4 regions of the Streptomyces sp. NPDC043427 genome follow, and region 3 is predicted to be linked to each of the others. Evidence: riboswitches for the same ligand, from Rfam matches in the RefSeq annotation. Region 3 holds a riboswitch; each other region holds the start of a gene.

Region 1 (5,861 bases), on a different contig from region 3:
TTGTCACGGCCGGAGAGGAAGCCGTACAGGGCGGGCCCCTCGATGAGCGCGCCGACGTGCGGCAAAACGGCCCGCGTGGCCCGGGGCACGGGGTGTCCCAGGACGCGGGCCGAGCCGGACGTGGGTTCGATGAGCCCCATCAGCATGCGGATGGTGGTCGTCTTTCCCGAGCCGTTCGGACCGAGGAAGCCGAAGACGCTGCCCTCCGGGACGGTCAGGTCCAGGCCGTCGACGGCGAGCTGTCCGCCGCGGTAGCGCTTGGTGAGCGCGCGGGTGGCGATGACGCCGTCCCGCGCGCCCGCCTCTTCCGGCTCCGTGGCGGACGGTTCGTCCATGTGCTCCCTCGATTCGTCGTACGCCCGTACTTCCGGGCGCACGGTGTCTACTTCGCGGTGTTCGCCGCCTTCACCAGGGCGTCCTTGGTGACCGCGCCGACGTAGACCTTGCCGTCGTCGGTGATCAGGGCGTTGACCAGGCGGGTGGAGAACACGGTGCCCTTGCCGAACTTCCCGCTGACCTGGTCGCCGAGAGAGCCGAGGAATCCACCGAGGTCACCGCCGGCCTGGGCGCCCGAGGGGACGCCCTCGCCGCCGGTGTCGAAGGTGGCGATGGAGTTCCAGCCCTCGCCGATGCTCTTCATACCGTCGAGGTCCTTGCCGAGGTCCTTGCCGAGGTCCTCCTCGGACTTCGGGCTGCGCTGCCCGTGATCGGCGCTCTCGTGGCCCGCGTTCTCGTCCTCGGTGACCTTCGCGCCCTTCGGCGGGGTGAAGTCGAAGGTGGAGGCGGCCGGCTTGGCGAAGCTGACCTGCGTGAAGCCGGCGTCGACCACGGCCGCGCCGCCGCTCGCCGGGGTCAGCGTGAACTTCAGCGGCAGGCCGGTCTTCGCGTCCACGGCCACGCTGATCGCGCCGACCGTGGTGCCGGACTGCTTCGGCTTGATGAGCAGCTTGTAGGCGTCCCGGCCGGCGACCTGGACGGTGCCGTCGACGGTGACGGACGTGGTGTCGTCGACCGACTTCAGGGCTTCCTCGGTGAGGTCCTTGGGAGTGGCGGGGACGTCTTCCCGGCTCTTGCCGTTCTTGTCGCCCTTGTCACCCCTGTCGCTCTTCCCGTCCTTCCCGGCGGCGTCCGAGGACGTGCCGTGGTAGACCTCGTTGGACTTGCTGTCGTAGCCCCAGACGTCGTTGCCGTTGTGGATCAGGCTGTACTCGGCGGCGTTCTCCAGCAGGGAGAGCTTCTGCTTGTCCGGGCCGTCGGCGGCGACACGCAGGGTGTGCGTGCCGGAGGCCAGTTCGGTGAGCTTGGCGGACGGGTCCGCGGACGATCCGTCGTCCCCGCCCGACCGCGTGGCGCCGGAGAGGAGACCGCTCTCCAGTCCGCCGAGGTCGGGCAGCCCCAGGTCCGTGCTGATCTTCACGGTGCCGGACAGCTGCTGCACGTCCGACTTGGCGATTTTCTCTATGAGTTGCTGCGCGCTGATCTTCGGCAGGTCGGGGTCACCGGAGTCGGCGAGCGCCGGGACGAGCCCGATGGTCGCCGCCGCCACCCCCATGACCGCGACCGGGACGACGTACCGCGCGGCCTTGCGCCGTCCGGCGCGCAGGTCGTCGCCCTCCCCGGCGGTCGTGCTGTCGTCGGATGCGTACGGTGCCATGTCTGCCTTACCTCCGTCGTCGGCGGCGGCTGCCCATCCCGCGTGTGCGAGTTCCACCCCGAGCAGCCATTCTCACCCGAATCGGTGAGGAGTGGTGTTTTCCGTGGTGTCCATCTGACCAAATCCACCAAGGGGATTCGTCAACCCTCGGGCTCAACTCCGCGTACGCCTGCGGTATGACATGAGGAGGCGGCGCCTCCCCCCGACCCGTAGGGGTCGTGCGAGGTGACGCCGCCGAACGGGCCGACCTCCGCCCGGTAATGTGACATACATCACATAGCGTCAGATGCTCCGAGAGGGCGAGAGGCGCCGGGGGACGTACTGGGACGTAGGGGATGTACGGGATGTACGGGGTACAGGGGACACAGGGAAGGATGCACGGGACGCAGGGGGCACAGGGGGCCTAGCCGGCCCGGTGCACCACCGCGTCGCACAACTCCATCAGCGCGACCTTCGCATCGCACTCCTTCAGCGGTGCCAGCGCGGCCCGGGCCTCCTTGGCGTACCGGATCGCATCCTGCCGCGCCTGCTCCAGCGCGGGGTGCGCGCGCAGGGCCGCCAGCGCCTCGGCGTGCCGGGCGTCGTCGGTCAGGTCGGAGTCCAACAGCTCGCACAGGGCGATGTCCTCGGCCAGCCCGAGCCGGGCCGCCCGCTCGCGCAGCCGCAGCACCGGAAGGGTCGGGATGCCCTCGCGCAGGTCCGTCCCCGGCGTCTTGCCCGACTCGTGGGAGTCGGAGGCGATGTCCAGCACGTCGTCCGCGAGCTGGAAGGCGACCCCCAGCCGCTCGCCGTACTGCGTCAGGACGTCGACCACGGTCTCGTCGGCGCCGGACATCATCGCCCCGAAGCGGCACGACACCGCGACGAGCGAGCCGGTCTTGCCACCCAGCACGTCCAGGTAGTGCTCGACCGGGTCGCGCCCGTCCGTGGGGCCCGCCGTCTCCAGGATCTGGCCCGTGACCAGCCGCTCGAACGCCTCCGCCTGGACCCGCACCGCCTCCGGCCCCAGGTCGGCCAGGATGTGCGAGGCCCGCGCGAACAGGAAGTCGCCGGTGAGGACCGCGACGGAGTTGCCCCAGCGCGTGTTCGCGCTGTCCACTCCGCGCCGCACCTCGGCCTCGTCCATCACGTCATCGTGGTACAGCGTGGCGAGGTGGGTCAGCTCCACCACCACCGCCGACGGCACGATCCCCGGCGCGTACGGGTCACCGAACTGCGCCGCGAGCATCACAAGAAGTGGCCGAAAACGCTTCCCGCCCGCTCGTACGAGGTGCTGCGCGGCCTCCGTAATGAACGGGACCTCGCTCTTGGTGGCTTCGAGCAAACCTTCCTCGACGGCCGCCATTCCGGCCTGGACATCGGCTTCCAGAGCCTGGTCCCGCACGCTCAGCCCGAACGGCCCGACGACGGTCACGAGGGGTCTCCTGTCTGCTGGTGTCTACCGGCGCTTACATGGTTTGTCGATAGGTCGCTGCCATCACTCAAGTCAGCGTATCCGGTCACCTTTCGATCACTGATGCCCCCCGCCCTCCCACATTCCATACCGTCCGGACGGTATGGAATCAGGCGTTATGTCTTTGATCTTCCGATACGACAGGACATCCATCGACTTACCCGCGAGCAGTGATTCATGCCCCACCTCGCGGTCGTCATCCAGCCATGGAGTCGTAGTGCCCTATTTGCCGCAATTGGATCCTCAATTCCCCTTGGCGGCAAATGAGCTGAGGAGATGTGCGCAGTGAATTGGGTCACGTGCGGGTTTATTCGGACACTGCGCCGCATGTCAGCTCCCCCCTTTGCCCACCCCCGAGTTGAGTCTTGGCAACCGCAAAGGATCAAGCACCCGATACGCCTCAGACCAAGGTCAATAGGGCAAGACGCCAATCCACCACTTGTTCCCGACATGTGCTCTCGCATACGTTCCCGGCCTGTCGGGCGGACGCCTCATCCTGCCGCCGCCCGCCGCCACCCATCGACGAACTCACTCGCGTACGGCAGGAGCGGGGGACCCAGGTAAGTCGCCGGGCCGGGCATCGCACCGGACCGGCTTGGGGTGAAGCCGTGTCGCCGTACGGCGGCCCGGCCGGGCACCTCCCAGCCCGAACCCGACAGCTCACCTCGCAGGCGCCGGAGAGGAATTCACCATGCCCGCTGCCGGCCTGCCCCGCCGCACCCGCACGTCCCGACTCGTTCGCACTCTCGCCGTCGCCGGCACCGGCGCCGCCGTGCTCGCGCTGCCGCTCATCGGCGCGACCAGTGCCTCCGCCGCCACCCCGACCCTGACGACCGCTGCCGTCACGGGCTACCCCAACACCCTCGACGGCTGGATCCGAGCGTCGCTCGCCATCATGGCCGAACGGGGCATCCCCGGTTCCTACGACGGCATTTACCGCAACATCATGCGTGAGTCCTCCGGCAACCCCAACGCCATCAACCTGTGGGACTCCAACGCGGCCGCCGGAACCCCGTCCAAGGGCCTGCTCCAGGTCATCGACCCGACGTTCCAGGCCTACCACGTGCCCGGCACGTCGTTCGACCCCTACGACCCGATCGCGAACATCACGGCCGCCTGCAACTACGCGGCGGCACGCTACTTTCCGGTCAACAACTTTTGGTTCCCTGCTTGTTCTTTTTTGTTTGGATCAGGCCGGACCCCGCTCCCTGATCCGGCCTGATCCAAACGAGAGGCCCTAGGCCTGCCCCCCTCAGCCTTCGGGGAACAGTCCTTCGAGGACGACGGCGATGCCGTCGTCCTCGTTCGACGTGGTGATCTCGTCTGCTACGGCCTTGAGTTCGGGGTGTGCGTTGGCCATCGCGACGCCTCGGGCCGCCCAGTCGAACATGGGGATGTCGTTGGGCATGTCCCCGAAGGCGATCGTGTCCGCCGGGCTCAGACCCAGGTGCTCGGCGGCCAGCGCCAGGCCGGTCGCCTTGGTGATGCCGCACGGCTGGAGTTCGACCGTCCCCGGTCCCGACATGGTGACCGTCGCGAGGGAGCCGACCACTCCGCGCGCCGTCGCAGCCAGTTCGTCGTCGGACAGGTCGGGATGGCGTAGCAGGACCTTGCTGATCGGCGCGCACCACAGGTCTGCGCGCCGACCGACCCGTACGGCGGGCAGGGTCGGGTGGGGCATCAGATACCCGGGCTCGATGAGCGTGAGCCCCTCGACGCCGTCCTGGTCTACCGCGGCGTACACCTGCCCCACCTCGGCCTCCACCTTCTCCAGCGCCGTCTCCGCCAACTCCCGGTCCAGGGTGACGGACCACAACAGCCGGTCCGCGCCGGCGTCGTAGACCTGTGCGCCCTGCCCGCACACCGCGAGCCCCGCGCTGCCGAGGTCGTCGAGGAGCGGGCGCACCCGGGGCGCCGGCCGTCCCGTGACGACGAGGTGCTGGGCACCCGCCCGTGCCACCCGCGCGAGCGCGGCGAAGGACCGGTCGGAGACGGTGTCGTCGCCGCGCAGCAGCGTTCCGTCCAGGTCGGTGGCGATGAGTGAGTACGCGGTGCGCTCGTCAGATGCGGTGGGTGCGGCCATGATCAGAGAATACGGACAGGACACCCCCCTCCACTCAGCGCGAACCGGACGGCGACAGCGCCCATCGCCGCCCAGCCGCCACTTTCAACTCCCATGCGGCGATCGGCTTTTCACCCCCAGGGGGTGCTCGTGTCCCTCCGTCTCAGCCGTGCGCCGCCGCCAGATGCCGCGCCAGCCTCGGTGAGGCGAACTCCGTGCCGCACACGAACCGCATCACCGGGCCGTACGACGCCGCGGCCGGCAGCCCCGTGAAGTACAGCCCCGGCACCGACGACACGTATCCCGCGCCCAGCTTGGGTGTGCCACGGCTCACCGCGAGTTCGGTGCGCAGCTCATGGCCGAGGAAGTCCATCGCGGCGAGGTCGACGCGGTAGCCGGTCGCCGCGACGACGTGGTCGGCCGACAGCCGCTGCGTGCGGCCGCCGTGCGTGGTGACCGTCAGCGTCGTACCGTCCTGCGTCGCGTCCGCCCGCACGACCCGGTCCACCTCGCTGACCCGCACCTTGCCCTCGAACCGGTCGCGCAGCCACCAGGCGCCGAGCGGCCCGAGGACACGGCGGACCAGGTAGTGGCGGGCCTGGGCCGGCAGGTGGCGATAGGGGTGCGGGTAGTAGGTCAGCGCCCACAGCGACCAGGCGCGTCCGAAGGGCGACTCGGGGCGCAGCCTGGGC
Region 2 (5,861 bases), on a different contig from region 3:
GCGGGGCTCGGTGCGTACAGCTGCAAGGCGGAGGAGGGCGTCGACGCGGGGGGACCTCCCGCTCGAGCGAAGGCCGAGCGGGAGGGGGAGGGAGTCGGCAACCGACGACAACGCCGGTGGGGGTACCTCCCGCTCGAGCGAAGCCGGGAAGTGCGGGAGGCCGTGCCAAGCCCCGCGTCCGGCATGATCCGCCGGACAGGCCCTAGGGTGACGGCGTGGCGAGAGTGCGGTTGAGTGTGGCGGAGCGGCGCGAGGAGTTGTTGCGGGCTGCCGTCGAGCAGATCGAGGCGCGGGGCGTGGCGGCGGTGCGGATCGCCGATGTGGCCTCGACACTCGGCGTGAGCAACGCGCTGGTGCTCTATCACTTCTCGACGAAGGAGAAGCTGGTCGCCGCCGCCTTCACCCACGCGGCCGAGGACGACCTCGCGCATCTGCGTAAACTGCTCGGCCGCCGCACGACGGCACTACGACGGCTGCGGGCGGCCGTGCGCTGGTACGCCCCGACAGGCCAGGCCAAGGGCTGGCGGCTGTGGATCGAGGGCTGGGCGGCGGCGCTGCGCGAGCCGGCCCTGCAAGAGGTCACCCGGGGCCTCGACCGACAGTGGAAGGCGGCGATCACCGAGGTCATCGTGGAGGGCGTGGACGGCGGCGAGTTCGCGTGCCCCGACCCCGCCGGTGCCGCCCTGCGTCTGACGGCCCTGCTGGACGGGCTCGCCGTGCAGATGACGTCGTACGAGGGTGCGGTGCCCCGGGTGCGCGCGCTCGAGTGGGTCGATGACGCGCTCGCCCGGGAACTCGGCGTGGAACGGGAGGCGTTGACGGCGCCGGAGCGGTGAGCACCCCCACTGGGCGCCCGCCCCGCTCGCCGGGCCTCCCGCCCCCCCTCACGCCACCGCTGAGATCCGCGTCCTGATGTCGTCCGGCGACAGCGTGCCCTTGGCCGTCACATGGTCGCCCGAGGACTCCCCGCGCAGCCGACGGCCGATCCACGGCACCAGGTACTCGCGCGCCCAGTGGACGTCGTCGCGCCGCACCTCGAGCGTGCCGCGCACCGGGAGCGGCGGCCAGGGCTGCTCCGGGTCGGCGGGTATCTCGAGGCCGAGGGCCTGCCCGGCGCGCAGCGCCACGCGCGTGTGCCCCTCGGGAGAGAGGTGCAGCCGGTCGTGATCCCAGGCCCGGCGGTCCTGGACGGACTTCAGGGACCACAGGTCGAGCACGGGACAGCCGTACCGGTCGGCGATGGCGCGGACGTGCCCGTTGTAGGTGGCGATCTTGCCACGCAGGTGCTTGAGCACGGGGATGCCACGGGTGTCGAAGCCGGTCGTCACCATCACCGTGCCGGCCACCGCGGTCAGCGCCGTGATCGCCTGCTCGAAGCGCTCGGCGACCTCGTCCGGGTCCGTGCCGGGGCGCAGGATGTCGTTGCCGCCCGCACAGAAGGAGACCAGGTCCGGCGCGAGCGCGACGGCCTGCGGGAGTTGGTCCGCCACGATCTGGTCGAGGAGTTTCCCCCGGACCGCGAGGTTGGTGTACTCGAAGTCGCCCTCGGGCCGCCGGTCCGCGAGCAACACCGCGAACCGGTCGGCCCAGCCGACGAACGCCCCGTCGGGGCCGGGGTCGCCGACGCCCTCGGTGAAGCTGTCCCCCACCGCCACGTACGACCCGATCACTGATCTGCTGTCATTCTTCGAATCGTCTGCCACAGCAGTTCATGATTCACCCCCGAATGTGACCTACGCGACCGTAGGCAGGGGTTGACGGGCGGTGAGATAAGCCACTCCTAAAGAGTTTGCCAATCCGGGAATAAGGCCCACACCCGGAAGCCGCTGATACGGAAGTGGCTCCACGTCGTGCGGAACGCGAAGTGGCCGCCGGTGTACGGCTCCAGGTCGGTGTAGTCGAAGACGAGCCGCCCGTTGCTCCACCAGCGGACCGTGGAACCGGCCGACACGATGCGGACGCGGTTCGGCTCGTTCGCGACGAGCAGCGGCTCGGTGCAGTCGTGGAGCAGGGGGCGCACCCCGGCCTGGCCGACGTAACGGCGCAGTCGGGTGGTGGTGTTGGAGTTGGCGCCGTAGCCGACGTAGTACGTCTTGAGGTAGTCGTACTCGGCGAGCGCGCCGCCGCGCCGGGTGGCGAAAAGGTCGTCAGGAGAGCGGACGTCGACGGCGTTCCAGAAGTTGTTGAGGTCCGAGACGCGGTCGTTGAGGCCTCCGGCGGAGACGGGTGTGGCGGTGTACTCGATGGCGTAGGGGCCCGCGAGCGGTTTTCTGAACCAGATCGTGGCTCCGGCGGGTACGTCGACCTCCAGGGTTCCGCGGGAGGCGGTGACGATGCCGCCCTGCTCGAGTTCGACGGCCCACTGACGCAGGCCGTGACGGAAGTCGTCGTGGGCGATGAGGCGGCGGTGGCGGGGCGCGGCGCTCGCGGTGGTCACGGGGGCGAGGGCGGCCAGGGCGGCGCCGGCGGCGAGGGCACCGAAGGCTCTGCGCGTGCTCGTCACGGGTAACAGCTCCTCAGCGGGGCGGGACTACGGATGGAAAGCGCTTGCCGTCTGACGGGGATCACCTTCCCCCGCCTCCGCCCCCGCTGTCGACACCCCTGACGCCACCGCCACAGGACCGCAACGCGGCGATCGTCCACGACCGTGCCCGGACATACCGAAGGCCGGACCCGGGGATCGGGGGTCCGGCCTTCGGCAGCGTGTCAGGCAGATGGTGGCGCGGTCCGTCAGCCGACGGTGACGCCGTGCGAGCGGAGGTAGGCGACCGGGTCCACGTCCGAGCCGTAGTCCGGGGTCGTCCGGATCTCGAAGTGCAGGTGCGGTCCGGTCACGTTGCCGGTCGCACCGGAGAGGCCGATCTGCTGACCCTCGGTCACGGCCTGGCCCGCGGAGACGGAGATCGAGGACAGGTGGGCGTACTGGGCGTAGTAGCCGTCGTTCAGCTTGATGACGACCTGGTTGCCGTATGCGCCGCCCCAGCCCGCGGAGACGACCGTGCCCGCGGCCACGGCCTTGAGGGACGTGCCGGTCGGGACGACGAAGTCGACGCCGGTGTGGTAGCCGCTGGACCACATGCTGCCGGCCATGTGGTACGGGGTGCCGATGGTGGCGCCGACCACGGGGAGGGTGTAACCGCTGCCGGTGGAGGCGCCGTTGGACTGGGTGGCCGTGGTGGTCTTGGCGGCGGAGGACTTCGAGGACGTGGAGGTCTTCGAGGTCTTCGACGACTTCGAAGACTGCGGCGAGGTCGAGGACTTCGACGTCTTCGACTCCGAGGAGGAGGTCGTGCCGGTGCTCGTCTCGGCCTTCTTGCCCAGGGACAGCTTCAGGCCGGGGTGAATGAGCGACGGGTCGGAGCCGACGGTCTCGCGGTTGTCGGCGTAGAGCTTCTTCCAGCCGCCTCTGACGTGCTGCTCGTCGGCGATCTTCGAGAGGTAGTCGCCGGAGCGCACCGTGTAGATCCGGGCGCTCGCGGGGTCCGAGGCGGTCTTCTTCTCGGCCGCCTTCTTCTCCGTTACCGGAGCGGACTGGACGGCCTTTTCGGGAGCGGACTGGGAAGGCGCGGCGTGGGCGCCGGTGGCCCCGAGAAGGGGGAGGGCGAGCGCGGCGCCGCCGGTTCCGGCGACAGCGATGGAGCGGGTGAAACGTTGGGCCTTGGGACGGCGGTGCTTACCCTTCGCGGGCATGGCGAATTCCTCTCCGGCGCCTGCGAGGTGAGCTGTCGGGTGCGAGCTGGAGATGCCCGGCCGCGCCGAGGCGCGGCTTAACCCCAAGCCGTTCCGGGAACCGGAACAGGCGGTCTTACCTGTGGGTCCCCCGCTCCTGCCGTGCACGGGTCAGTGTGTGCGGTTCTCCGGACGGCGGCAGGATTGGGCGTCCGTCCGGATTGGTGGCGAACGTAAGCGACCAGGACGCAAAGGAACAAGCGGAGGGTTGCGCGGGAATGCGTTTCTCGTGATCCGCTGTGAGAATTCCCGGTGACACTCCGTGTAGTACGAAGGCACCGGTTCCTGTGAAAGCCCTTGGAAACCACATGAATTACGTGGACATGACGAGCAACTCACGGTCACGGATATGACGCTAATCACGTGACGTCGCTCCAGACCCCTTTCTTTCAGAGCGAGTTGGGATTAACCCCGCAATTCAGACAGAACTCTCAGATGCGACGCAGCCGGAGAACTGCCGCATCCAGGTCGCCCCGCAGTCCGGTACGCCATCCGTGATGCAACAGCACCGCCCCTCGATGAATTTCACCCGTTTCGAGGCATTCGTACGATGCTGTCGGGTCGAGCCCGCGCAGCCGCAGCGCCGGCACGGGCTCGCCGTGGTGCTGCGCCTGGAGCCAGGCCAGGACGACGGACTCGTCCCCGCGGACGTACTGCACGGCGCTGAGTCCGCCCCGCGGGGGCCGCAGCCGGTGGAGATCGCCGTGCTGCACCAGCGGGCGGATCTTCTTGTAGAGCTCCACCCACTCCCGGGCCTCCGCGAGCTCCTCCTCGGCCCACTGGGCGAGGTCGCCGCCGACTCCGAGGACGCCCGCCATGGCGCTGACGAACCGGAAGCGCAGGGAGCTGACCCGGCCGTTGAGCTGGGCGTTGGGGCTGTCGGTGACCCAGGCGGCCATGACCCGCGCGGGGTGGATCTGACTGAAGCCGTGCTGGATGGCGAGCCGGTCGAGGGGGTCGGTGTTGTCCGAGGTCCACACCTGGTCCGTACGGCTCAGCACCCCGAGGTCGATCCGGCCGCCGCCACCCGAGCAGGACTCGAAGGCGACACCCGGGTGGGCCGCCCGCAGCCGGTCCAGCAGGGCGTAAAGGGCGTTGACGTGGTCGACCCAGAGTCGCTGCGGGTAGCCCTCACCGGGCCAGCCGGCGTCGGTGAAGCAGCGATTGAAGTCCCACTTCACGTAGTCGATCGGGGCACTGGAAAGAAGGCTGTCGAGCTGCCGCCAGAGGTAGTCCTGGACATCCGGGCGGGCGAGGTTCAGTACGAGCTGATTGCGGAACTCCGTCCGCTTTCGTCCCGGTTGGTACTGCACCCAGTCGGGGTGCGCCCGGTACAGCTCGCTGTCCGGGTTCACCATCTCGGGTTCGACCCAGATGCCGAACTGCATCCCGAGCGCGTGGACGTAGTCGGCGAGCGGCTTCAGCCCGCCGGGGAAGCGGTCGGGGTTGGGCCGCCAGTCGCCGAGCCCGGCGCGGTCGCTGGTGCGCGCCCCGAACCAGCCGTCGTCGACCACGAACAGCTCGACGCCGATGGCCGCGGCCCGCCGCGCCAGCGTGGCCTGCTGCTCCTCGGAGATGTCGAACTCGGTGGCCTCCCAGGAGTTGAACAGCACGGGCCGGTCCCGGTCCGCGTCGGGAACGACGTAGGTCCGCTGGTAGCTGTGCCAGGCCCGGCTCGCCCCGCCGAAGCCGCCGTCGCTCCACAGGCCCGCGAAGACCGGCGTGGTGTGGACCTCTCCTGCCGCGAGCCGCAGCAGGCCCGAGTCGTCGTATCCGGCACCGCCTGTGATCTGCACGCGCGCGTCGGGAAGCTGGGCCACGGCGATCCGCCAGGAGCCGGACCAGCCGAGCGCGCAGCCGTAGACCTCGCCGCGCTCCTCGGTCGCGTCGGTGTCGAGGGCGACCCAGGGCAGGTGCTGGTGACCGGTGTGACCGCGCCGGCTCCCGATCACCTTCTCACCGTAGGTGAGGGGGGAGGACGTCAGCCGGGACTCGGCGGCCCAGCGGCCGTGCAGGTGCGACAGGCGCCAGCCCTCGCGGTCGGGCAGGGTCCAGGTGGCGGAGTCGGCGCGCAGCAGCTCCAGGGGCTCGGGTCCCTGGTTGTCGAGGGTGACCCAGCGCTCGACCACGTC
Region 3 (5,861 bases):
GGTCGACGTCGCGCCCTTCGTCCTGGGGCTCGACCCCACGACCACCAGCCCCTACCTCAACTACGCGACTCCCGTGCCCGGCGCCCGTCCGAGCCGTGACGATGTCGCGGCTCTGATCGAGGCGTTCCACACGCGCGGGCTCAAGCCCCGCCTCGAGTTCGCGCCGGACGCCGCACCCGAGGTCGAACCCGCCCTGCGGGCGGCGGGATTCACCACGGAAGCGGTGCACACGTACCTGGTCTGCACGCCGGCCACGCTCACGCCGCCGCCGTCGTCGCCCACCGGTCTCCTCGTCGAGACCCCGCGTACGGACGCGGACTACGCGGCGATCGACGCCGCCCTGTCCGAGGCGTTCGACAGTGCGTTCGCCGCGTCGGAGGAGGGGGCCGCCCGACTGCGCCGCATCCAGGAGAGCGGGGGAGCGGTGCGGTTCGTACGGGGTTCCGACGGCGGCTGCGCCGGCGCCGGAACCTGCTCCGCGCCCGCTGTGGGCACCTCGGAGCTGGCCGGCGTCGGTACCCGGCCGGCCTTCCGCGGCCGAGGTGTCGCCGGCTCCGTGACCGCGGCGCTGGCGGAAGCCCTGTTCGCGGCCGGGGCACGATCGGTGTGGCTCGAATACTCGGGTGAGGGGTCCCGGCAGGTCTACGAGCGGGTCGGCTTCAGGCCGGGAGGCACCCGCCTCTACATGGCGCTCGAGGACGGCCGCGGGGGCGCGACGAACCCGTCGTAGACGGTACTCAACGGCTCCGGCACCGGTACGAACATGGGCACCGGTGCCGGGAAGGCCCAAGCAGCCGCAGACTCAGCCCACGCTCAGTTCCGTCAGCGGCGCCGCCGCCGGCAGCTCCGTCAGCGGCAGCGTGTGCTGGGTCTGGAGGACCTTCGCGCGGAGGTAGCGGACGTTGTCCGGGGTGGCGAAGACACCGGTGGGGACGCGGTCGCGGACCTCGACGCCCAGGGTGCGCAACTGGTCGGCCTTGTCGGGGTTGTTGGAGAGCAGGTCCAGGCCGGTGATGCCCAGGGCGTCCAGCATCTGCGCCGCCGCCGTGTAGTCGCGGGCGTCCTCCGGCAGGCCGAGGGCGGCGTTGGCCGCGTAGGTGTCGAGGCCCTGGTCCTGGAGGGCGTACGCGTCGAGCTTGTTGTAGAGGCCGATGCCGCGGCCCTCCTGGCGGAGGTACAGCAGAACGCCGCCGCGCTCCGCGATCCGCTCGACCGCCTCGCGCAGCTGCGGGCCGCAGTCGCAGCGGGCGGAGCCGAACACGTCGCCGGTCAGGCACTCGGAGTGCAGCCGGACCAGCGGAACGGGGCCCGGCTCGCCGAGGACGACGGCCACGTGTTCCTGGCCGTCGGCCAGGCCGTGGAAGGTGACCAGTTCGGCGTCGACGCCGTAGCCGTCGTGGAAGCGCAGCGGTACCCGGACGCGGGAGCGCGTGGTGGCGGCGGGGAATGCGGGCATGCGGGCCTCCGGGGTCGGGTCCATCGCTGATCGTCCAAGGGTCTGCTTCAGATTTGAAGCACATCCTCGAGTCGGGACCCTACCTCTGCTTGAAACTTGAAGCAACCGGTTTGTGGGGTGCCCCACGGTCTGCCTCGACTCCTGGCTCAGCCCGTTCCTGCACACCCTGTGGATGAACGCCGCAGCCACGGCAGGTCCCCCGAGCCGTCCCTCGGCCCGTCTCCCTGGAGTCCCTTCATGATCCCCGTGAAGATCTCCTCCAGCTGGGTCACCTGCTGCGGGTCGAGGTGGTCGAAGAGGTGGGCGCGTACGGTCTCCACGTGACCCGGCGCCGTCCGCTCCAGCACCGCGAGCCCCTCCTCGGTCAGCGCGGCGAGGCTGCCGCGGCGGTCCGACGTGCATCCCTCACGCCGTAGCAGACCGTCCTTCTCCAGGCGCGCCACCGCGTACGTCAGCCGGCTGCGGGTGATCTTCAGCTCCTCGGCGAGGTCCGTCATGCGCAGCCGGTGTTCCGGTGTCTCGGACAGGGTGGCCAGGATGGAGTAATAGATGTGCGGCATGCCGGCCTCCTGCTGGAGCTGCCGGTCGAGCGCGTCCTCCAGGAGCATGGTGGCGGCGATGTACGCGCGCCAGGCGCGCTGCTCCTCGGGGGTGAGCCAGCGGGTCGTCATGTCACCAGTGTAGGTTTGTTTCAAACTTGAACCAAGCCCCGGACGCTCCCGCCCACGGTGCCTCTGTCCTCAGATGCTCCCGTCCTCACGATGGAGTGCGTAGATGCCTCTCCCTTACGTCCTGCTGTCCGCCGCGGTCTCCCTCGACGGCTACCTGGACGACACCGGCCCCGAGCGGCTCCTGCTCTCCAGCCCGGCCGACTTCGACCGGGTCGACGAGGTACGGGCCTCCGTCGACGCCATCCTGATCGGCGCCGGCACGATCCGCGCCGACAACCCCCGGCTGCTGGTCAACTCGCCCGAGCGGCGCGCGGCCCGTGTCGCCGCGGGGAAGCCCGAGTTCCCGCTGAAGGTCACGGTCAGCGGCTCGGGCGAGCTGGATCCGGCGGCGCAGTTCTGGCACACGGGCGGGGAGAAGGTCCTCTGTACGACGGACAAGGGCGCGGAACGGGCCCGGCGGGCCGGTATCGACGCCGGCGCCGAGGTCGTGGCGCTGGGCGCCGAACTCGACTGGCGCCGGATCCTGGAACACCTCCACGACGTACGCGGTGTGCGACGGCTCATGGTCGAGGGCGGCGGAACCATCCACACCCAGCTGCTTCAGCAGGAACTCGCCGACGAACTCCAGCTCGTCCTCGCGCCCCTCTTCGTGGGCGACCCCAGCGCGCCCCGGCTGTTCGGGTCCGGTGCCTACCAGGGCGGACGACTGCGACTCGTGGAGACCCGGCAGATCGAGGACGTCGTACTGATGCGCTACGAGCCGACGGCACCCGGCAGTGCGGGGGTGGCCGCCCCCGCCGACCGGCACTGGCTCGCCCTCGCCTGTCACCTCGCGGAGCTGTGTCCGCCGTCGGAGGGCGCCTTCAGCGTGGGCGCCGTGGTCGTGGCGGCCGACGGGACCGAACTGGCGCGCGGGTACTCCCGGGAGGGCGGCGATCCCCTCGTGCACGCGGAGGAGGCGGCCCTCGCGAAGATCGACCCGGCCGACCCCAGGCTCGCGTCCGCCACCGTCTACAGCAGTCTCGAACCCTGCGCCCGCCGCGCGTCCCGGCCCGCGCCCTGCGCCCGTCTGATCCTCGACGCGGGGGTGGGGCGGGTCGTCACGGCCTGGCGTGAGCCGGACACCTTCGTCGAGGGTGCCGACGGCACGGGCGTGCTGGTGGCGGGCGGTGTCGAGGTCGTCGTCGTGCCGGAGTACGCGGAGCGGGCCATGGCCCCGAACCGCCATCTGCTCGGCTGATCCCCCGTCACCGCAATACCCGTGTGCTTCGCACCCCGCGGATGCCGTACACTGGAATCACCGACGCGGGGTGGAGCAGCTCGGTAGCTCGCTGGGCTCATAACCCAGAGGTCGCAGGTTCAAATCCTGTCCCCGCTACTGAAGGCCGATGGCCGGGATTCTCACGGATCCCGGCCATCGGTGCGTTTGGGGGTGTGAACGAGCGCAGTCACGGGGTGTGAGTGGGCCGCCCCGCTCCGCATAACAACTGACGCACCGTCAGAACCGTGAGGGATCCACCACGTGGTCAACTCGCCCGTTTTTCACCGCTCATGGGTCGTAAGTCCAGGGTGAAAATGTTAATGATCAAGAGGAACAGCTTGGAAACCTGACCTCGTGTCTATTAACGTTCGATAACGCAGCGCGGTCGTCCCAGCCGTCACAAGAGACGGCTCCGTGCTCACGCGCCGAATCCCGCAAGGGAACCGGGGAACCACCACCTTGGGGTGAATCACGTGGATGCCGCCGTGAAGTCACGGCAGGTATACGCGCGTAGGAGACCTTCCCGCTCCGAACCCGTCAGCTAACCCGGTAGGCGTCACGGAAGGAAAGGAGCACGCCTTCGTGGCGTCCAACCCGCCTGCCCCCGAGGCTCCGCACGCGCCGAGCCGCCGCAGTACCGAGATCTTCGGCTACGGCGACTACCGCAACGACGAGGGCCCCTGGGAGGAGTGGAATCCCACCGCGGAGTCCATTCGCCCGGTACGTGGCCGGCACCGTGTCGCCAAGCAGCGTGGCGGGCTCGCCCGCAGCTCCACCGTCCTGGGCGTCGGCGTCATCGCCGCCGTCGGCGCGGGCGGCATGGCCAGCGCCAACACCGGCAAGCCGCCGGTCTCCATCTCCGTGCCCGACCTGCCCTCCGTCGGCTCGCTCCTGACGGACGACCCCCAGGACGACACTCGGGACGCCGCGGACGCCCTCAGCAGCGTCGGCGTCGACGACACCACCCAGAGCGCCACCGACGCCGGTGAGTCGCTGCGCAGCCGCATCATGGCCCAGGCCGAGTCGCAGCAGGGCCAGCTGGAGAGCAAGGCGGAGGCCGCCGCCGAGGCCGCGGCCGCCAAGGCCGCCGACGCCGCCGCCGCGAAGGCGGAGCAGGAGGCCAAGGCCAAGGCCGCCGCCGCCAAGAAGAAGGCGGAGGAGGAGAAGCAGCGGAAGGCCGAGGCCGAGCGCCTGGCCGAGCTGGCCAAGGAGTACACGCTGCCGACCTCCTCGTACACCATCACCTCGACCTTCGGTCAGGCCGGCTCCTACTGGTCCTCCGGCTACCACACCGGCCTCGACTTCGCGGCGCCCACCGGCACGCTCATCAAGGCCATCCACAGCGGCACCATCACCGAGGCGGGCTGGGCCGGTTCCTACGGCTACCGCACGATCCTCACGCTCGACGACGGTACGGAGCTCTGGTTCGCGCACCAGTCCTCCATCAACGTCAGCGTCGGCCAGAAGGTCGCCACGGGCGACGTCATCGGCCGCGTCGGCGCCACCGGCAACGTCACCGGCGCCCACCTCCACCTGGAGGTCCACCCGGGCGGCAGCAGCACGGGCATCGACCCGTCGGCGTGGCTGCGCAGCAAGGGGATCAACCCCTGACGTAGATCTTCCGGGAGTCGGTGAGGTCTCCCGGATGTTACGAACCGTTGACGGGAGGCGCGGAATGCGTGCCTCCCGTCAACGCGTTGACGTAGAGCATGACTTCTTCTTCTCTTCGCAAGCTCGGTTCCTCCGACCTGGAGGTCTTCCCGCTAGCCCTCGGCGGCAACGTCTTCGGCTGGACCGCCGACGAGGCCACCTCCTTCGACGTCCTCGACGCCTACACCGCGGCCGGGGGCAACTTCGTCGACACCGCCGACGCCTACTCGGCCTGGGCCGAGGGCAACGCGGGCGGCGAGTCCGAGACCGTCATCGGCAAGTGGGTCAAGGCCCGTGGCAACCGCTCCGACGTGGTCATCGCCACCAAGGTCAGTCAGCACCCCGACTACCAGGGCCTGAGCGCGGCCAACATCAAGGCCGCCGCCGATGCCTCCCTGCGCCGCCTGGACACCGATTACATCGACCTCTACTACACGCACTTCGACAGGCCCGAGGTGCCCGTCGAGGAGATCATCGGCGCCCTCGACGAGCTGGTGCGGGCGGGCAAGGTGCGGCACATCGCCGCCTCCAACATCTCGCCCGTACGCCTCCGCGAGTCCCTGGAGTTCTCCGACCGCGAGGGTCTCGCCCGGTACGTCGCCCTCCAGCCCCACTACAACCTCGTCTCCCGCGACACCTACGAGGGCGAGCTGAGCGACCTCGCCTCCCGCGCCGGCCTGGCCGCCGTCCCGTACTACGCGCTGGCCTCCGGCTTCCTCACCGGCAAGTACCGGCCCGGTACGAGCGTGGACAGCGTGCGCGCCGGTTCGGCTGCCAAGCACCTCGAGTCCGAGCGCGGCATCAAGGTCCTGACCGCCCTCGA
Region 4 (5,861 bases), on a different contig from region 3:
TCGGTGGGTTCGAGGTCGAACTCCAGGCGTACGACGCCGTCCTCGAAGCTGCGCTTCTGGGTGTACCCGGCGTCCGTGAACACCTTGATCATCTTGGTGTTGGCGGGCAGCACCTCGGCGGCGAAGCGGCGGATGCCACGCTCGCGCGCGACCGCTCCGATGTGTTCGAGGAGGGCGGAGGCGACGCCGCGCCCCTGGTGGGCGTCCTGGACCAGGAAGGCGACCTCGGCCTCGTCGGCGGGGGCGGAGGCGGCCATGCCGTCGGCGCCGATGCGGTCATAGCGTACGGTGGCGATGAACTCGCCGCCGACCGTGGCCGCGAGTCCCACCCGGTCCACAAAGTCGTGGTGCGTGAAGCGGTGGACGTCCTTGGCGGACAGGCGCGGGTAGGGCGCGAAGAAGCGGTAGTACTTCGACTCGTCCGAGACCTGCTCATAGAAGCTGACCAGGCGCTCGGCGTCATCAACGGTGATGGGGCGGATGCGTGCGGTGCCGCCGTCGCGCAGCACCACGTCGGCCTCCCAGTGGGCGGGGTACTCGTGCCGGTCCGACGCGCTCTGCATGGGGCCCAGAGTACGGCTAGCGCTCGACAGGGGCGCGAGGCAGTCTGTGGAGGACGGAAGTCGGATCGAGGCCGAGGTTCGACGACCACATGGGGAACGGGACGCAGGACCGTTCCTGTCACGCTTCACGTGTGGAACACTGGTCTAGACAACCTGAGCACCGAAGGGCAGCATCACATGGCTGAGCGCCGCGTCAACGTCGGCTGGGCCGAGGGCCTCCACGCCCGCCCCGCATCCATCTTCGTCCGGGCCGCCACGGCCGCAGGCATCCCCGTGACGATCGCCAAGGCCGACGGCAACCCCGTCAACGCGGCCTCCATGCTGGCCGTTCTCGGCCTGGGCGCCCAGGGCGGCGAGGAGATCGTCCTCGCCTCCGACGCCGAGGGCGCGGACGCCGCGCTCGACCGTCTGGCGAAGCTGGTCTCCGAAGGCCTCGAGGAGCTGCCCGAGACCGTGTGAGCGTCGCTCGCAGCACGCGCGAAGCCGCGTCGCCCCTTCCGGGCGGCGCGGCTTCGCCGTTTCTCACGACGCTTTCAGGAGGAATTACCGCGGGCACACCCGGACGCGCGACCGGAAATTCTCGGCGCGCCGAAAAAAGGGCAGCGGAAATATGTCCCCACCGAATATCCCCCCTTTGTATACGGCCCCCGTGTTAATGCCGCTGGCCCGACATGTTTACGGGATGTTGCGAAGTCCTCACACGCTCCGGGCGCTCCCCGCCCAAAAAGCGCAGCCGGTGCGCGGCGGTCGCGCGCTCGGTGTGCAGCGCCGTGATCGTCCGCGCGCGCTCGCCGTCGCCGCGCGCCACCGCGTCCACGATCGCGCCGTGCTCCGCCCAGGACTCCACGGGGTCGGCCGGGGCGTCCACCGCGTACATCCAGGCGATCTTGTGGCGCAGCTGAGTCAGCGTGGAGGTCATCGCATGGCTGCCGGAGGCCTGGGCGAGCGTCTCGTGAAACCAGCTCCCCAAGGAGCGCAGGTCCTCGCTGTTGCCCCGTCTGGCCCGTTCCTGGCCCAGCCTGACGAGCCCGCGCAGCACCTTCAGGTGGGCCTCGGAGCGCCGCTGGGCGGCCCGGGAGGCACCGAGCGGCTCCAGGAGCATGCGCATCTCCAGCAGGTCGGCGGCCTCCTGCTCGGTGGGTTCGGCGACGCACGCGCCCGCGTGCCGCCGGGTCACCACGAAGCCCTCGGCCTCCAGCGTGCGCAGGGCTTCCCGCACGGGGACGCGAGAGACGCCGTAGCGGCGCGCGAGGAGTTCCTCGGTGAGCCGGCTACCGCGCTCGTAGACACCCGCGACGATGTCGTCCCGGATGGCCGTGCATACCGAATGCGCCGGAATACGCATGACCGACCTCCGCCTTAATCCCCGTGAAACGTCGACGATGGACGTGTGGTCAGTGACTCTATTGCAATGAGCCGGAATTTCCGATGGCGGGCCGGAATCCATGGATATTTTTTGGACAGCGGGGTCCCTGAAAACGCGAAAGCCCCGGCTCGGGGAGCCGGGGCCGCGGGATGTTCTGCGGTCTGTCGTCAGACGTTCAGGCCGTGCTGGCGGAGGTAGGCGACCGGATCGATGTCCGAGCCGTACTCCGGAGTCGTACGGGCCTCGAAGTGCAGGTGCGGGCCGGTCACGTTGCCGGTCGCACCGGACAGGGCGATCTGCTGCCCCGGGGTGACCTGCTGGCCCACCGAGACGCCGATGGACGACAGATGGCCGTACTGCGTGTACGTGCCGTCGCTCATCTTGATCACGACCTGGTTGCCGTAGGAGCCGCCCCAACCCGTCTGCACGACGGTGCCGGAGCCGACCGCGTGCACCGTGGTGCCGCTCGCGGCGTGGAAGTCGACGCCGGTGTGACTGCCGGAGGACCACAGGGAGCCGCCGGACTTGTAGCCGGTGGAGATGTAGGAGCCGGAGATCGGCGCCACGAAGGCGTTGAGGCGCTTGCGCTCGGCGGCGCGCACGGCACGGGCCTTGGCCGCGCGGACCTGCTCGGCCTCCTCGCGCGCCTTCTTGGCCTCCGCGGCGGCCTTCTTACGCGCGGCCTCCTCAGCCGCCTTCAGCTGGGCGGCCTCCTTCTGGGCGGCGGCCTGGGCGTCGACCCGGTCGGCGACCGCGTCGCCGACGGTGACGACGGGCATCAGGCCGGTCTGCTCGACGGCAGTGTCGGCGGCGAGCGCCGGTGCGCTCAGGGTGCCGATGACTCCGGTGGTGGCGAGCGCGGCGACGCCCGCGGCGCGGGCGGTGGTGCGCTTCATGCGGCTGGGACGACGGTGCTTCCCGGTGGCGCAGGTGAACGCCATGAAGATGAGTGGTCCTTTCCTTCCTTCTCGCCTACCGGGTTAGCTGACGGGTTCGGAGCAGGAAGGTCTCCTACGGGCCCCCTCGCGACACGCGCGGGCGTCCGATTCACCCCAGGGACTGCCTAGTTGGGTCCCCGGCTCCCCTGGCTCGCGCCGTACGGGGACTCGGCGATGACTGTCCGGTGCCGCGGTTGCGACGCATTGCCCGACGAACAGCCCGGATGACGCTAAGCGGGACCACTTTCAATCCTCAAACGGATCACGGCTTTTGTAGCGCATCCCACAGGCCAGACAGGCAACCTCTCCCCCAATTCGGACATCAGGGGCCCCTGGAGACGTTTCCGTCTCCAGGGGCCCCTGCGTTCCGCCGCTCGTGTGTGCCGCTACTCGGCGGACACCACCGTGACGGCGCCGATGCCGAGGGCCTCGACGGGCTCCTTGATCTGCGCGGCGTCACCGACGAGGACGGTGACCAGGCGGTCCACCGGGAAGGCGCTCACGGCGGCCGCGGTGGCCTCCACGGTGCCCGTCGCGGCCAGCTGCTGGTACAGCGTCGCCTGGTAGTCGTCCGGCAGGTGCTGCTCGACCTGGTCGGCCAGCGTGCTGGCGACGGCCGCGGCGGTCTCGTACTTCAGCGGCGCCACCCCGACGAGGTTCTGCACGGCGACATCGCGCTCGGTGTCGGTGAGACCCTCCGCCGCGAGCGTGCGCAGCACCGTCCAGAGGTCCTGCAGGGCGGGGCCGGTGTTCGGGGTGTCGACGGAACCGCTGATGGCGAGCATCGCGGCGCCCGAGCCGTCGGGGGCCGAGCGCAGGACCTGCCCGAACGCCCGCACACCGTACGTGTAGCCCTTCTCCTCGCGCAGCACGCGGTCCAGGCGGGAGGTGAGGGTGCCGCCGAGGCAGTACGTGCCGAGCACCTGCGCGGGCCACACGCGCGCGTGCCGGTCGGGGCCGATGCGCCCGATGAGCAGCTGTGTCTGGACGGCGCCGGGGCGGTCCACGATGACGACACGGCCGGTGTCGTCGGCGGTCACCGCGGGCACGGGCCGCGGCTGGGCCGAGGAGCCCGTCCAGGCGCCCAGGGTGTCGCCGAGGAGCGCGTCCAGGTCGACGCCGGTGAGGTCGCCGACGACCACGGCGGTGGCCGTGGCGGGGCGGACGTGCTTCTCGTAGAAGGCGCGTACGGCCGCGGAGTCGATGTTCTGGACCGTGTCCTCGGTGCCCTGGCGCGGGCGGGACATGCGCGACGTGACCGGGAAGAGCTCCTTGGAGAGCTCCTTGGCGGCGCGGCGGGAGGGGTTGGCCAGCTCGTGCGGGATCTCGTCGAGGCGGTTGCGGACGAGCCGCTCGACCTCGCTGTCCGCGAACGCGGGCGCCCTGAGGGCGTCGGCGAGCAGACCGAGGGCCTTCTCCAGGCGCGAGGCCGGGACTTCGAGGCTGAGGCGTACGCCGGGGTGGTCGGCGTGTGCGTCGAGGGTGGCGCCGCAGCGCTCCAGCTCGGCGGCGAACTCCTCGGCGGAGTGCTTGTCGGTGCCCTCGGAGAAGGCCCGGGCCGTGATGGTTGCGACGCCGTCCAGGCCGGCCGGCTCGGCCTCCAGGGGCGCGTCCAGGAGCACCTCCACGGCGACGACCTGCTGGCCGGGGCGGTGGCAGCGCAGGACCGTGAGGCCGTTGTCGAGGGTGCCGCGCTCCGGAGCCGGGAAGGCCCACGGCTTCGCGTCGCCCGCCTGGGGCTGGGGGTGGAAGTCCATCGTGGCGAGCTCGGTCACTGGGCCGCCTCCTCGTTCTCGTCCTGATCGGCGGGGGCTTCGGCGGCGGTCGGCTCGTAGACGAGCACCGCCCGGTTGTCGGGGCGCAGGCGGGCCTTGGCGACCTCCCGGACCTCCTCCGGCGTCACCTCCAGCACGCGCTGGACGGCGGTCAGGGCGAGCTGCGGGTCGCCGAACAGCACCGCGTAGCGGCAGAGTTCGTCGGCGCGGCCCGCGACCGTGCCGAGGCGGTCCAGCCACTCGCGCTCCAACTGGGCCTGGGCGCGTTCCATTTCCTCGGCCGTGGGGCCCTCCTCGGCGAACCGGGCGAGCTCCTCGTCGATGGCGGCCTCGATGACCGGCACCTCGACGTCACCGGAGGTCTTCACGTCGAGCCAGCCCAGGGAGGGCGCCCCGGCCAGCCGCAGCAGGCCGAAGCCGGCCGCCACCGCCGTGCGGTCGCGCCGTACGAGCCGGTTGTAGAGGCGGGAGGACTCGCCGCCGCCGAGGACGGTGAGCGCCAGGTCGGCCGCGTCGCACGCGCGCGTGCCGTCGTGCGGCAGCCGGTAGGCGGCCATCAGGGCGCGCGCGGGGACCTCCTCCTCGACGACCTCGCGCAGCTGCGCGCCGATGACGTCGGGCAGCGTGCCGTCGCGGGGCGCGGGCTTGCCGTCGTGGCCCTGGATCGAGCCGAAGTACTTCTCGATCCAGGCAAGGGTCTGCTCCGGGTCGATGTCGCCGACCACGGACAGAACCGCGTTGTTGGGCGCGTAGTACGTACGGAAGAACGCGCGCGCGTCCTCCAGGGTCGCCGCGTCCAGGTCGGCCATCGAGCCGATGGGCGTGTGGTGGTACGGGTGACCGTCCGGGTACGCGAGGGCGGTGAGCTTCTCGAAGGCCGTGCCATAGGGGACGTTGTCGTAGCGCTGGCGGCGCTCGTTCTTGACGACGTCCCGCTGGTTCTCCATCGACTCGTCGTCCAGGGCGGCGAGCAGGGAACCCATGCGGTCGGCCTCCAGCCAGAGGGCGAGCTCCAGCTGGTGGGCGGGCATGGTCTCGAAGTAGTTGGTGCGCTCGAAGCTCGTGGTTCCGTTGAGCGAGCCGCCGGCGCCCTGCACCAGCTCGAAGTGGCCGTTGCCCTTCACCTGGCCGGAGCCCTGGAACATGAGGTGCTCGAAAAGGTGAGCCAGGCCGGTGCGCCCCTTGACTTCATGGCGCGAACCGACGTCGTACCAGAGGC

The links. A riboswitch is a leader RNA that binds a small molecule or an ion and turns the genes downstream of it on or off. The one in region 3 is predicted to bind cyclic di-AMP.
Region 1: it holds a riboswitch for cyclic di-AMP, as region 3 does, so the genes downstream of both, AC067M_RS36875 (transglycosylase SLT domain-containing protein) here and AC067M_RS32990 (M23 family metallopeptidase) in region 3, are expected to answer to the same signal.
Region 2: it holds a riboswitch for cyclic di-AMP, as region 3 does, so the genes downstream of both, AC067M_RS28980 (M23 family metallopeptidase) here and AC067M_RS32990 (M23 family metallopeptidase) in region 3, are expected to answer to the same signal.
Region 4: it holds a riboswitch for cyclic di-AMP, as region 3 does, so the genes downstream of both, AC067M_RS15135 (M23 family metallopeptidase) here and AC067M_RS32990 (M23 family metallopeptidase) in region 3, are expected to answer to the same signal.

What each region holds. Positions count from the first base shown of each region.
Region 1 covers NZ_JBWKCC010000032.1:114,793-120,653, reverse strand. Annotated here, with positions in the region: gene AC067M_RS36890 (ABC transporter ATP-binding protein) at 1-335, opposite strand, end outside; gene AC067M_RS36885 (LolA family protein) at 383-1,654, opposite strand; gene AC067M_RS36880 (polyprenyl synthetase family protein) at 2,058-3,068, opposite strand; cyclic di-AMP (ydaO/yuaA leader) riboswitch at 3,631-3,796, shown strand; gene AC067M_RS36875 (transglycosylase SLT domain-containing protein) at 3,799-4,329, shown strand; gene AC067M_RS36870 (HAD family hydrolase) at 4,360-5,190, opposite strand; gene AC067M_RS36865 (NAD(P)-binding domain-containing protein) at 5,333-5,861, opposite strand, start outside.
Region 2 covers NZ_JBWKCC010000021.1:45,574-51,434, forward strand. Annotated here, with positions in the region: gene AC067M_RS28965 (TetR/AcrR family transcriptional regulator) at 216-836, shown strand; gene AC067M_RS28970 (SGNH/GDSL hydrolase family protein) at 885-1,670, opposite strand; gene AC067M_RS28975 (DUF6250 domain-containing protein) at 1,781-2,503, opposite strand; gene AC067M_RS28980 (M23 family metallopeptidase) at 2,731-3,690, opposite strand; cyclic di-AMP (ydaO/yuaA leader) riboswitch at 3,695-3,856, opposite strand; gene AC067M_RS28985 (alpha-galactosidase) at 4,161-5,861, opposite strand, start outside.
Region 3 covers NZ_JBWKCC010000027.1:13,965-19,825, reverse strand. Annotated here, with positions in the region: gene AC067M_RS33015 (GNAT family N-acetyltransferase) at 1-730, shown strand, start outside; gene AC067M_RS33010 (GTP cyclohydrolase II) at 803-1,456, opposite strand; gene AC067M_RS33005 (MarR family winged helix-turn-helix transcriptional regulator) at 1,603-2,127, opposite strand; gene AC067M_RS33000 (dihydrofolate reductase family protein) at 2,231-3,367, shown strand; tRNA gene AC067M_RS32995 (tRNA-Met) at 3,432-3,505, shown strand; cyclic di-AMP (ydaO/yuaA leader) riboswitch at 3,802-3,959, shown strand; gene AC067M_RS32990 (M23 family metallopeptidase) at 3,971-4,999, shown strand; gene AC067M_RS32985 (aldo/keto reductase) at 5,098-5,861, shown strand, end outside.
Region 4 covers NZ_JBWKCC010000007.1:131,460-137,320, reverse strand. Annotated here, with positions in the region: gene AC067M_RS15150 (bifunctional acetate--CoA ligase family protein/GNAT family N-acetyltransferase) at 1-563, opposite strand, end outside; gene AC067M_RS15145 (HPr family phosphocarrier protein) at 741-1,022, shown strand; gene AC067M_RS15140 (GntR family transcriptional regulator) at 1,216-1,908, opposite strand; gene AC067M_RS15135 (M23 family metallopeptidase) at 2,097-2,870, opposite strand; cyclic di-AMP (ydaO/yuaA leader) riboswitch at 2,885-3,051, opposite strand; gene AC067M_RS15130 (M16 family metallopeptidase) at 3,254-4,642, opposite strand; gene AC067M_RS15125 (M16 family metallopeptidase) at 4,639-5,861, opposite strand, start outside.